DNA from 3 places in the Mesorhizobium sp. M8A.F.Ca.ET.202.01.1.1 genome. Region 3 is predicted to be linked to each of the others. Evidence: predicted binding sites of a transcription regulator. Region 3 holds the regulator's gene; each other region holds the start of a gene.

Region 1 (4,194 bases), on a different contig from region 3:
GCTTCCGCGCGAAACTCAGCCATCAAAGCGGCGGGGATCAACTTCACCGCAAGCAGGATGCCGAGCGGTACGATGATCAGATCGTCCAAATATCCGAGGACGGGAATGAAATCGGGTATCAGATCGATAGGACTGAGCGCGTAGGCGGCGACCACGCCGGCGGCAACCTTGGCGTACCAGGGAACGCGGGGATCGCGGGCGGCCAGCCACAAGGCGACCACATCGCGCTTGATGGCCCTTGCCCATTGCTTTGCCTTGTCAAGGATGGTCACACGGCAACCCTCTTTTATAGGATCTCGAACCGTCGGCGCCGCCGCTCCCTTCGCTACGATCATTGCAACCATTTTCGCGATCTGCAAACTGCCCCGCTAGCCAATTTCGCCTCTTCTTGACAAGCGGTGCCTGCCGGATGCTAGTTGCCGCCAGATGCCTGGGCGTGGGGGAATTGCCGTGAGGAAGACCTATCAAAAGCCGGTGCTGGTGAAGCGCGAGCTGCTGTCGGCCGTGACCGCGGCGCCGCCTGGTTCGGCACGTTGATCCGCAAGGCGTGAGCGACGGCGAGCGCTCACAGCTCCTTTTCCGCCAGTTCCCTCAATTCGTCTGGAACCTTGCGTAAGTCCGATGTCATTGTCACGACAGGCGGCTCAAGATAAATTGCCTTGGGGTATTGGAACCGGGGGCGTACCGGGAATGCTTCTGCCATTGTTGCATTGGCATGTGCCTCGTCGCTATGGCGGGCTGAAATGGGCGGCACTTTTTGCGCCGTTCATCCTTCTCTCTGGTTACATTGTTTATGGCTTTATTGGCATCCAGATCGACTCGCCGCTTTCCGCCCTCAGGCATCTTGCCGCATTCCCGAACTGTGCAGCTGCCCGCGCCGTCGGTCTTGCCCCAGCGCGCAAGGGGCAGCCTGGCTATTGGCCGACGCATGACGCCGACAAGGACGGTATCGCCTGCGAGCCCTGGCATGGGGAAAGCGGCAGCGGCGTCAAGGTGCATCGCTACTGGCGTACTGGCAGGTAATTCTCACAGCTCCTTTTCCGCCAGTTCCCTGAATTCGTCGGGCACCGAACGGCCCGCCTCCAGCGCCACCGTGCCGTAGCCGACCGCCTGTTTGCCGAAGCGCTCGCGGATCTTGTCGACGGCGCGGTCGGCGCCGAAACGGGCGAGGCCCTTTCGGCTGCCGGGGCGGCGCTTTTCGTCGGCAAGGCCGAGCGGCAGGTCGAGCTGCAGCTCGGCGCTCTCTTCCAGATGCGAGACCGAGATCGCCAGCAGCGAGATGGTTTTCTCCCGTGGATGGTCAGCGAGCACGCCGCGCACCAGGTCCGTCGCGATCTCGGCCAGCATGATCGTCGCCGAGATCGGCTGTTCCAGCGTGATCGAGCGGGTGACGGCGCTGAGATCGGCGAAGCGCACGCGCACCGTCACCGTGCGGCCGGGGCGGTTCTTGGCGCGCAGCCGGCTGGCGACGCGGTCGGCCAGATGCAGCAGTGTCGGCACGATCACCCGCGCCACGGCCGGCTTTTGCCCAAGCGCCGATTGCGCGCCGGCAGAATGCGCCCGGCGCTTCATCTCCAGCTTGCGCGGGTCGCGGTTCCACGCCAGGGCCGCGAGCTTGTCGCCGGCGGCGGGGCCGAGCAGCCGCGTCAGCGCGCCGCTGTGGGTGCGGGCCAGTTCGCCGATGGTCTCGACGCCGATCTCGGCCAGCCGCGCCCTGGTTGCCGGCCCGACACCCCACATCAGCGAGACCGGCAAATCGTGCAGGAAGGCAAGCTCGGTGCCGGGGTCGACCACCACCAGCCCGTCGGGCTTGGCGACCTGCGAGGCGATCTTGGCCAAGTGCTTGGTGCGCGCCACGCCGATCGAGATCGGCAGGCCGAGTTCTGCCCGCACACGGCGGCGGATCGCCATGGCGATCTCTCGCGGCGAGCCGAACAGATGCGTGCAGCCGGCGACATCGGCAAAGGCCTCGTCGATGGAGATGCGCTCGACCACCGGCGTGAAATCGTCGAGCACCTTGATCGCCGCGTCGCCCAGCCGTTGGTAGTGGCTGAAATTGCCGCCGACGAAGATCAATTGCGGGCAAAGCTCGCGCGCCTTGCGCCCCGGCATGCCGCCGCGCACGCCGAAGGCGCGCGCCTCATAGGAGGCGGCGAGCACCACGCCGCCGCCGACCGCGATCGGCTTGCCGCGCAGCGTGGGGTCGAGCAACTGCTCGACCGAGGCATAGAAGGCGTCGAGATCGGCATGCAGGATGGTGGCCGTCGTTTCCATCCTGTTCCGCTCATCCGCGATTGCTGATAGACCGGAACATATGGAGAACAAAAGCGGACCATTGTCAATCGGGAGGCAGGTTGTGGGGGCATCTCGTTGGGGAGTGTGACCTAGTTCAAATGCTTCGACTGGCTACCCAGGCGGCAGTGCTGCCCTCATTGCCCTGCCGGGCATTTCTCCCCGTATAGTGACGGGGAGAAAGGGCGGCGGCTCCGCCGGCGACCCGCGGCGCCGACTTTCAAGGAAGCTGCTTCGCCCTTAGAACAGCGCTCCCGCCTACACCATATGCTCTGCCCGCAGTGCCACCTTCATCCGTTCCAGCGCCGGCTCGCCGCCGGCAGCCAGTTCCTCGGCGATACGGGCCAGCTTGTCATCGGCCTTGCGATGCTTGCTGCCCCAGGCGCCGAGCGTGGCAAGCACCGGCAGCAAGTCGATGCCGGCCTCGGTCAGCCGGTAGATTGCCTTCAATCCGTGGCTCGGGTCGTCGCTGCGGGTAAGGATGCCTTCGTCCTGCAGTGTCTGCAGCCGCTCGGCCAGCGTGCGCGAGGAAATGCCTTCATCGGATTGCAGGAACTCGCGAAAATGCTTTTTGCCGGCGAAGATCAGGTCGCGGATGATGAGCAGCGTCCAGCGGTCGCCGAGCAGTTCCAGCGACAGGTTGATCGGGCAAGCGGATCGTTCGCGCGTCGACATCCCTATGGTTCCAATTTTAAATCACTTTACTATTGACATCATTTTTCCCGGCAGGTCAAATGGTTCCGAAAGTAAACCGTACCTAGGCAAATCTGACGAGGACACCCGATGAAAAAGCTCATCCTGCAGATGCAGGTGTCGGTCGACGGTTTCGTCGGCGCCGATGCCGATCACCCGTGGCAGCTCTGGGAGTGGGGCGACGACAATGGCTGGGACGCCGAGCTGAAACAGGATTTCAACGCCGTGTTCGCCGGCATCGACACGATTCTGCTCAGCCGCAAGATGGCCGAGGAGGGCTATCTCACCCATTGGGGCAATGCGGCGAGGAAATATCCGGCCGATCCGTTCTATGCTTTCGCCCGGCGCATCGTCGAAGCGCGCAAGGTGGTGCCGAGCGACAGGCTCGAAGCCTCGCGTTGGGAGCGCACGACGGTGGTGAGCGGCGACCTGCCGCGCGAGGTCAGCGCGCTGAAGGCGGGCGAGGGCGGCGACATGGCGGTCTTCGGCGGCGCCGGCTTTGCGTCGGCGCTGATCGCGGCCGGGCTGGTCGACGAGTTCCAGCTGTTCGTCAATCCTGCCGTGCTGGGCGCCGGCCGCCGTATCTTCGATGAGGGCGGGTTCCGAAACCTGCGGCTGCTCGGCGCGAAGGCCTATGCCTGCGGCATGGTGGTCAGCCGCTACGCGCCGGCGGGCTGATCCGGCGGCGTACGGCCTCGCGCCGAAAAAAAAGACGTTTGGCCGGAATCCTTTGCCCGCTTCTCTTCGTCTTCAAGATGCGGTCGCCGAAAGGGCGGCCGCATCAATGCTGAATGGAGAGACAGACTATGATCCTGGTGACAGGTGCCACCGGCCTGAACGGCAAGGCAATCGTACGCGAGTTCGCACGGCGGAAGTATCAAGTGCGGGCGCTGGTTCGCGATCTGGACCGGGCATCCGCGGCAGGGCTCGGCGGACTTGCGGGCGTCGACCTGATCGAGGGCGATATGCGCCGGGCGGAGACGCTTGGCGCGGCACTCGACGGCATCGATCGCGTGCTGATGATTTCGACCGCCGCGCAAGACATGGTCGAGACGCAGTGTCGTTTCATCGACGCCTGCAAGCAGGCCGGCGTCACGCATGTGGTGAAGTTTTCCGGTGCCGAATCCAACATCGGCTATGACGCGACCAAGTTCCGCTTCACGCGCATGCATGAGGAGGTCGAGCGCTATCTGGAGGGAGCCGGCATGG
Region 2 (4,194 bases), on a different contig from region 3:
CGCCCTGCATGAAGATATCGACATAGTCGCGGTCGGGCTTGAGATTATGCGTGGCGACACTACGAGCCGACCGGAACACGGCGCCAGGGCTGAGGGCGTCGAGCCGCATCATCAGCCAGCGTCCGAATTTGATCTCTCGTCGCGCGAGCGCGGTGAAGATCTGCTCGAACTGGTCTGGGTGAAGCGCGTGTACGTCGTCTAGGATAGCGAGCGGCTTGACCGTCAGACGCTCTCCCATCCACGGAATATCGATCTCCTGGATGCATTCGAAAGGCTGATAGGGTTCAGTCGCTGCCTTCGGCAATTTGTCGATGTCGGGCGGCAGCAAGCTCGCTCCGATTGAATAGATGGCGCGCTGCACTTCGAGCGCGCGGTCGCGAATGCCGGTCGCGGTCAGCCCGCCGATCTGCTCGAGGTGCGCTTCCGATGCGTCCCGGGCGATGAAGCGAATCTCCTCGAGCCGGCGATGGTCGCCATTGGTTAGGCCGCGCAGCAGAGCGAGCATAGTGCGCGCCTGGACCAGCCACAGGGCGAGTTTGGTTTTGACGCTGTCCTCATAGGGCAACTCCCAGAAGTCGCGATACTCGGATTCCATAGGAATGCGGACAGCTGCGACCCCGGGTTTCCCGTCTTGCAGAAACCCAGCGCCGGCGAGGGCTATGGAAAGCTGCTTGTTAGTGTCGTTGGTGGGGTCGCGCAGGATCGTTTCGACGAGGCGAAACTCGGCCAGCATGGCCAGCATGGTTTTGCCGCTTCCCGGCGCGCCGACAATGCGGATGGGCAGATCAAAAATGTCGGCCTTGCGAGGATGCTCGGCCAGGAATGTGGTGAGTGGCGCCGGACTCACGATCTCCAGGAAAGTAGTGTCGTCACGAATGTATTCGGTGGCGCGGCGGAGAAATGGATTTGCCATGGTCAGCCGTGCCTATCACGCCGACGAAACAAGGGCTGCATCGCGTGACCATTTTCATTGGTCGTTTCCGCCCAGAGTAGTGGAATGCTGTTGTTAGGTGTGTTGTGCTCAAGGATAAGCGGCAAGGCGCAGTCGGCATAACCCATCTTGAGATCGGCCTGCTCTGCCTCGCCAGCATGTTCGATCAGCCGAAGGTAGAGAGCGTGATTATAGTACTTTTCGCAAAGCGCGATGACGGCGTCGTCAGCGCCTGGATTGAGTTTGAGCGAGGCGGGCAGCAAGGTGCCCTGGGTCACATCGATTGACCCGAAGGTTCGGTCCGCCCATTCGAGATTGGCCAATTTGGTGCGTTGGAGTAGCGCCTCGTGCGCCTGGGTGGTCGAGATATAATGATGAATATGCAGCGCGTAATTCTCGACGATCGGAAAGGTCTTTCCCTGTGCCTCAACCGCCTTGCGCGCACCGATCAGCATGTCGTTGAATTTTTGCAGCTTGCCCTTCCACTCGCCATCCTTGAAGCGAATGAAGGTCGTACCTGAGCCGGTGAAATCGTCGATCAGGTAGACATGCTCGAACTGCTCGTCGCCAGCGTCGGCTTCCTTGATTTTCTTCGCAAGATCGAGCCATTTCTCGATGCCGATATTCATCATCGGCACGACCTGCTCCTGGGTGATGCGGCCGCTGTTGGCGCGCCGCATGATGTCGATGCGGCTGCCGTCGCTCATGCCTATGAATAGCGAGCGTCGCTTAATCCGCTTGAAGGCTGCGACCCCATCGCTGCTGCCCCAAACCTCATGGGGTGGGATGCCGGCCTGCTTGGCGGCAAGGCGCCGCAGATGCGGCGTCACCGTTTCTGGATAAAAGGCCTCGATCACGCGATAAAGCTCTGCATTGGAGATGTAGACGAGCCGGTGCTTAATGAAATCATAGGCCGTCTGGCGGTCCTCGGCATCGAACTGTTTCAGCCAGATTGCCAGGTTTTCGATAAAGCGGGATCCCGCTCGGAAATCGCTGTAGCCGTCATATTTAGTCGAGGCCATTAGCCGCAGCCAAGTATACTCGGCCGTCGCCACGCCGTCATCGGTCCAGTTCATGATTTGCGCAATAAGGCGCAGGCCGAGCAGGTTCATCGGCACCACACCGTAACATGTTCAAATATCGTCTCGCGCACGGAATCTCCCCCTGGAGAGTTTGTAGCGAATTGCACATCGTTGGCAAAGCAATTGAGTCGCGCTTTCAGTGGAATGATGCGTACTCTCGAAATGGAGGAGAAATCGATCAGATTATGCTGCGACTACGGCTTCACACGTCAATCGGCCCAAAGCTACGATTGGGAACGCCCAAAAAAACAGTGAACGAGTGAATGCGGCAGGAATACTGAACGATCGTCTGCTTCTGGAGTCGCGCTATGACGGGCTGAACGGCTGAGATGAGGCTTAACGCCGCCCTTGTGTTGTCGAAGCAGCCTGTAATTTCGCAAGCGGCGCCGCGAAACACGCCAGCGGCTCGCTGATGCCCACTTGACTCTCGTTCACCAATCGTAGAACAAATAGAGAACACGCTTATATACGCTTTCTTGGAGGTCAACCACCATCTTGCGGCCGGAGCCCGCCATAGAGTCATTGCGCGCGCGGATCGAGAAGATCGAGGGCCGAGGCCGGCGCGCCATATCTGTACTTCCTTTCGGAATAGCCGAAATCGACGCACGACTCCCGGGCGGCGGACTGGCGCTCGGCGCGCTGCATGAAATCGCAGGCGGCGGCAATGGCGCCATCGATGGTGCGGCAGCAGCGCTGTTCGCCGGCGGTGTGGCGGCGCGAACGCGGGGCAAGGTCTTGTGGTGCATCACCCGCCCAGACTTGTTCGCCCCGGCGCTGGCGCAGGCCGGCCTCAAACCTGACCGGGTCATCTATGTTGAGGCCGGCGACGACAAGACGATCCTCGCCTGCATGGAGGAAGGCATCCGGCATGGCGGGCTGGGCGCGGTCGTCGGCGAGGTCGCGCGCCTGACCATGACCGCTTCGCGGCGGCTGCAGCTTGCCGCCGAGGAAGCGCACACGATCGGCATCGCGCTGCGGAGATGGCGGCGGCAGGCGGAGGCGGCCGATTTCGGGCAGCCGACGGCAGCCATGACACGCTGGCGCGTCTCGGTCCTGCCATCGGCGCCATTGCCTGTACCTGGCGTCGGCCGTCACCGATGGCTGGTCGAATTGATCCGCGCCCGCGCGGGCGAAAGTGCCGATTTCGAATTGGAGGCGTGCGATGGCACGGGTTGTCTCGCTGTTCCTGCCGACCTGGCCGACCGACAGGGTGCGGCGCAAGGCCGGCGATGGGGCGCCTCCAGCTGAGGCTCCGCTCGTCCTGATCGGCCGCGATAAAAACAGGCGCTTGGTGCTCGCCGCCGACGCCGCCGCACTCGTCGCCGGCCTGCGCCCCGGCATGCCCGTGACGAAGGCGCAGGTGCTGGTGCCGGGCCTCGCGATCCAGGACGCCGATCCGCAAGCGGATGCCAAGGCGCTCGAGCGGCTCGCCGTCTGGATGCTTCGATTTGCACCGATCCTAGCGCCCGACCCTCCCGACGGGATCGTCATCGACACGACCGGCGCCGACCATCTCCATGGCGGCGAGGCCATGATGCTCGAGGGCATGGTCGGACGTCTGGCCATGTCCGGCATCGTCGCCCGCGCCGCGATCGCGGACAGCTGGGGTGCGGCGCATGCAATGGCCCGCTATGGCGGCCATCCCATCCGCATCGCACCGGCCGGCCATGGTCAATCGATCCTCGAACCGCTCGCGCTCGAGGCGTTGCGGATCGCGCCTTCGACGGCGGCCGAACTGCGCAAGCTAGGCTTCCAACGGATCGGCGATCTCCTGAAACAGCCGCGCGCCCCGCTTGCGTTGCGCTTCGGTCCGGAGATCGGCCGTCGTATCGATCAGGCCCTTGGCGCCGTCGCCGAGCCGATCGACCCGGTTCGTCCGCCGGACATCATCGAAGTCCGCCGCGCCTTCGCCGAGCCTATCGGCGCGGCCGAGACAATCGCGCGCTACATCGGCAAGCTCGTCGCCCAGCTCTGCAACCTGATGGAACAGCGCGGCATCGGCGCGCGCCGTCTCGATCTCATCTGCCGGCGCGTCGACAGCCATGCCCAGGCGATCCGTGTCGGCATGGCGATGCCCGTTCGCGATGCCAAACGGTTGACGCGGCTGCTCTGGACAAGATCGAGACCATCGCGGCCGGCTTCGGCATCGAGATGATGATCTTGGCGGCGACGGCGGCTGAG
Region 3 (4,194 bases):
GACGTCCTTGCCCTCGACGAAGCCATTGTCCGTCAGCGCCTTCTTGAAGCCGGCTATGGCGGCATTGAGCTGGGGGTGCTCGCCGAAATTGGCAATGCCGATGCGTATCTGGTCGGCGGCGGCACTGCCGGCGCTCACCATCAACGCGCTAGCCATGAACAAACCCGACAACCAAGCGGATTTCGACTTCAACATCATTTCCTCCCAGATTTGATCAGCGCCGCTTGCAGCGCGGCTACTGCAAACGATCATGGTCAGTCCGCCGGCTTGTGTCAAACATTATATATAATTCTTGCCATGCCCCTACATCATATATAATTTTCCCTGCCAGACGACGGATGGACCGCGATGCAGGATCAAACGAGCTCCACAAAGACGGAGGCAGCCTATCAGCTGTTGCGGCGCGATATCCTGACCACGCGCCTCATGCCCGGCGCCCCGCTCAAACTGAGTGCACTGCGCGGCACCTATGGAGTCGGCTGGACGCCATTGCGCGAAGCCTTGTCGCGGCTCGAGGCCGAACGCCTGGTCACCGCCATCAGCAATCGCGGTTTTACCGTGGCTCGGGTGTCGCGGGCCGAACTGGAGGACCTGGCGCGCGCCAGGATGGTGGTCGAGATCCCCCTGTTCCTCGAATCGATGGAGAAAGGCGGCAAGGAATGGGAAGATGCCGTGGTCACCGCCCACTACCGGCTCTCCCGTTGCAAAACCGCGGTCGACGATCCCTCGGATGCGGCGGTCGACAAATGGGACGAGAATCACGAGGCTTTCCATGCGGCGCTGCTGAGTGCCGCCACATGCGATTGGCTGTTGCGTTTCCGCTCGACGATCTCGGATCAATTGCGCCGGCATCATCGCTTTCTTGGTCTGGCGCCGACATTGCGGGCCGCGGCCGGCCTCAAGGATGGCTACGAAGAGGCGATGGAGGCGCTGCGCGAAGCGATTGCGATCGAACACCATACCGCGATCATGGAAGCGGCACTCGATCGTGACGTCGAGCGGGCCAAGGCGCTGATGGTGGCCCATATCGGCTACACCCTGCACGTCTATGTCCACAGCGAAGACAGCGGCCCGACCAAATACGCCGCCCGCGCCGGCAGCTTGAAAGCTGGTTCGGGATGACTCCGGCGCTTCCGCGACACCTATTCGCACGCGTTGGTCGGAGTGGGGCCGGACGCCTGGGTCCATCGCTGCCCCGAAGCTGCCAGTCGTTGGCGTTTTGGTTTCGTTTCGTTCCGCGAATAACGGACCGATAAATTATACAATCCGCCCGGGGAAAGCCTTCCGAACGGCTGACGCCAAACTCGGGAGCGGATGGGCCACAGGCCATTAACCATAACGATTTCAATGGGCCTGCCGATGGCGGAAAAGGTCGGCTTCTGCCCGCCGTAGCGGACAAAAAACATCCGCAGCCTTAACAAATTCATTAAACTTTAAACGGTTGCGGAACACAACTGGAACAGATAGTGTTTGTTCTGGGTTTGTTTTTTCGATTCTGGTTCAGACCTTCGTTCAATGCCTTGGGGGCCGCCATGCTGACACGCAAGCAACATGAACTGCTGATGTTCATCCACGAACGGCTCAAGGAAAGCGGGATACCGCCCTCCTTCGACGAGATGAAGGAAGCGCTCGATCTTGCCTCCAAATCCGGGATTCATCGCCTGATCACGGCGCTGGAGGAACGCGGCTTCATTCGCCGGCTACCCAATCGGGCGCGCGCGCTGGAGGTGCTGCGGCTGCCGGATTCGATCGCGCCCGGCCTGAACGCGGCAAAGAAATTTTCGCCCAGCGTCATCCAGGGCAGCCTTGGTCAAAACAATCTTGGCCGCCAGCTCAAGCCGGCGACGGCGCCTTCGCGTCTGCCCGCGGCCGGCAATGACGACGATGTGGTTTCAGCCGTGTCCATCCCGGTCATGGGCCGTATCGCCGCCGGTGTGCCGATCGATGCCATCCAGCATCAGACGCATTCGATCTCGGTGCCGCCGGATATGATCATGGGCGGCGAGCACTATGCGCTGGAGGTCAAGGGTGACTCGATGATCGAGGCTGGTATCTTCGACGGCGACACGGTCATCATCCGCAATGCGAACACGGCAAGTCCGGGCGAAATCATCGTGGCGCTGGTCGACGAGGAGGAAGCGACGCTGAAGCGGTTCCGCCGTAAAGGCGCCTCGATCGCGCTCGAAGCCGCCAATCCAGCCTACGAAACGCGTATTTTCGGGCCGGACAGAGTCAAGGTACAAGGCAAGCTGGTCGGGCTGATCAGGCGCTACTGAGCCGGTTTGCCATCGGACTTGTCTGGCTTTTTATAGGGCGGCAGCCCCCTCGCCTCGCGTGAGAATTTTCGCTGCTCGTGCCAGGGCCGGTATGGTCCGTCGACAGCGAATTCGATCACAGCCGGGGTTGTGGCCGACTGGGGATCGAAGAAGACGGCAGCACTTCCCTTGCGGGCGAGCTGCCGTTTCGTGACGACGACAACCAGCGGATTGTGGCAGGCGTCATAGGCGGTCGCGTCATTGACGACGATCAGGTCGGCGAAGGCGCAGGCTTTCCAGGTGTTCTTGCGATCCTCGACATAGGCGACGATCGCGCCGGAAGGGTGCCTGGCAAGGCAAAGGCCTTCGCGGCAATAGAACGGCGATCCCTGCGGCAGGTCGGTGGGAGCGGCAATATCGAATTGCCCGTCCGCCTTGTCGAACATTTCCGGTTTGACGATTGTTTCGGAGACCAGAGCGCGTTTCCAGTTGTCGGCCGCGAATTCGTTCGGACGTTCCCGGTTGACGGCCAGTTCGCCATTGCCGATCGGCAGTGCGACCAGCCGTGCGTCTTCCGAGATCAGCACGTCGGGCGTGCGTATGTCCGACACAGTCAACAGACCGGCAAGTGCGAATGGCAGTGCCGCGAGCCGCAGCCAGGTCGTCGCCATCGTCGCGATGACCAGCGCGACGGCCACCAGCAGCACGGATTGCTGCGAGATCAGACCTACCCCATCGATTGGCGAGCGCTCCGATATCCATGACGATACGGCGATCATCGCTGTCAGGCCTTTGCCCATCACGTAGAGAAACGGGCCGTCGGCGCCGAAGGGCATCGCCAGCGAACTGAGGACCGCAAAAGGCATGACGACCACCGACACGATCGGCATGACGGCCAGATTGGCGAACAGGCTGAGCGGCGATACGCGCTGGAAATGCCAGATGGCAAACAGCGCCGTCGCGCTGCCGGCAATGATGGAGGTCATGGCCAATCCACCTGTCGCCAGCAGGAATTTTCGCGTCAGGAACCCGGGTAGTGACCGCTTTGGCGACGGTGGCCTCGTCTTACCAGCGCGGTGGTCCGCCCAGCCGGCATAGGCGCCAACAAGGGCCGCGGTTGCCGCGAACGACATCTGGAAGCTCGGGCCGACGACCTCGTGCGGGGAAACCAGGATAACGGCGATCGCCGAGATGGCCAGGTTGCGCATGGTGAGCGCCGCGCGATCGAACAAGACGGCAATCAGCATCACCGCCAGCATGATGAAGCTGCGTTCGGCCGCAACGACGACACCGGAAATGACGAGATAGGCGGCGATCGAGAAAAGTGCGGCGGCGGCCGCATATTTCTTCACCGGCCGGCGCGCGGAAAAGTCTGGAAACAGCGCGAAGGCACCGCGCAACAGACCCATGATGGTGCCGGCGACCAGCGCCATATGCAGTCCCGAAATGGAAATGATGTGATAGATGCCGGTACGCCGCATCGCTTCGTTGATTTCATCGGGAATGCCGGCGCGCACGCCGACGATCAGCGCCGCCGCGATCTCGCCTTCGGCGCCGCCGATGCTGCCCCTGATGTGGTCGGCGATGGCTTCGCGGGCGTTTTCGATGCTTGAAAAAAGACGGGCTGGCAGCGACATCTCACCATCGTCGGTAGCGACAACCGTTGGATTGCCGAGAAAGAAGCCGCTGCCGCCGATGCCTGCGAAATAGCTGTCGAAGGAGAAGTCGTAGCTGTCCGGCCGCACCGGACCGGTCGGCGGCAGCAGTTTGGCGTAGCCTGTGATAAGCGAGCCAGCGGTCATTTCCGGCGGTATCTTGCGTGCCGAAAGCCGGACCCTTTCCGGCGCATAGCGCAATTTCGGCCGGGCGGTCGAAATCACGTCCATGGTCAACCGGATACGGCCGCTCTCCATCTCCTCGAGCGAGACCACGCGGCCGG

What was found. Region 3 encodes LexA, which represses DNA repair genes until DNA is damaged. Its sites were predicted from a motif close to TGTTCNNNNTGTGTTCNG; they were not measured.
Region 1: dinB (DNA polymerase IV) is a predicted target of LexA. The motif match lies at 2,307-2,324, and genes of this name have one in related genera.
Region 2: EN845_RS05990 (ImuA family protein) is a predicted target of LexA. The motif match lies at 2,455-2,472, and genes of this name have one in related genera.

The regions. Positions count from the first base shown of each region.
Region 1 is NZ_SRUN01000004.1:59,205-63,398, reverse strand. Features, by position in the region: gene EN845_RS10875 (YkvA family protein) at 1-272, opposite strand, end outside; gene EN845_RS10870 (excalibur calcium-binding domain-containing protein) at 622-1,023, shown strand; gene dinB (DNA polymerase IV) at 1,027-2,274, opposite strand; gene EN845_RS10860 (helix-turn-helix domain-containing protein) at 2,551-2,967, opposite strand; gene EN845_RS10855 (dihydrofolate reductase family protein) at 3,076-3,663, shown strand; gene EN845_RS10850 (SDR family oxidoreductase) at 3,792-4,194, shown strand, end outside.
Region 2 is NZ_SRUN01000002.1:254,556-258,749, reverse strand. Features, by position in the region: gene EN845_RS06000 (hypothetical protein) at 1-913, opposite strand, end outside; gene EN845_RS05995 (hypothetical protein) at 916-2,043, opposite strand; gene EN845_RS05990 (ImuA family protein) at 2,509-3,261, shown strand; partial or broken gene EN845_RS05985 (DUF6504 family protein) at 3,176-4,194, shown strand, end outside.
Region 3 is NZ_SRUN01000010.1:132,296-136,489, reverse strand. Features, by position in the region: gene EN845_RS21615 (ABC transporter substrate-binding protein) at 1-195, opposite strand, end outside; gene EN845_RS21610 (GntR family transcriptional regulator) at 349-1,122, shown strand; gene lexA (transcriptional repressor LexA) at 1,533-2,276, shown strand; gene EN845_RS21600 (ComEC/Rec2 family competence protein) at 2,270-4,194, opposite strand, start outside.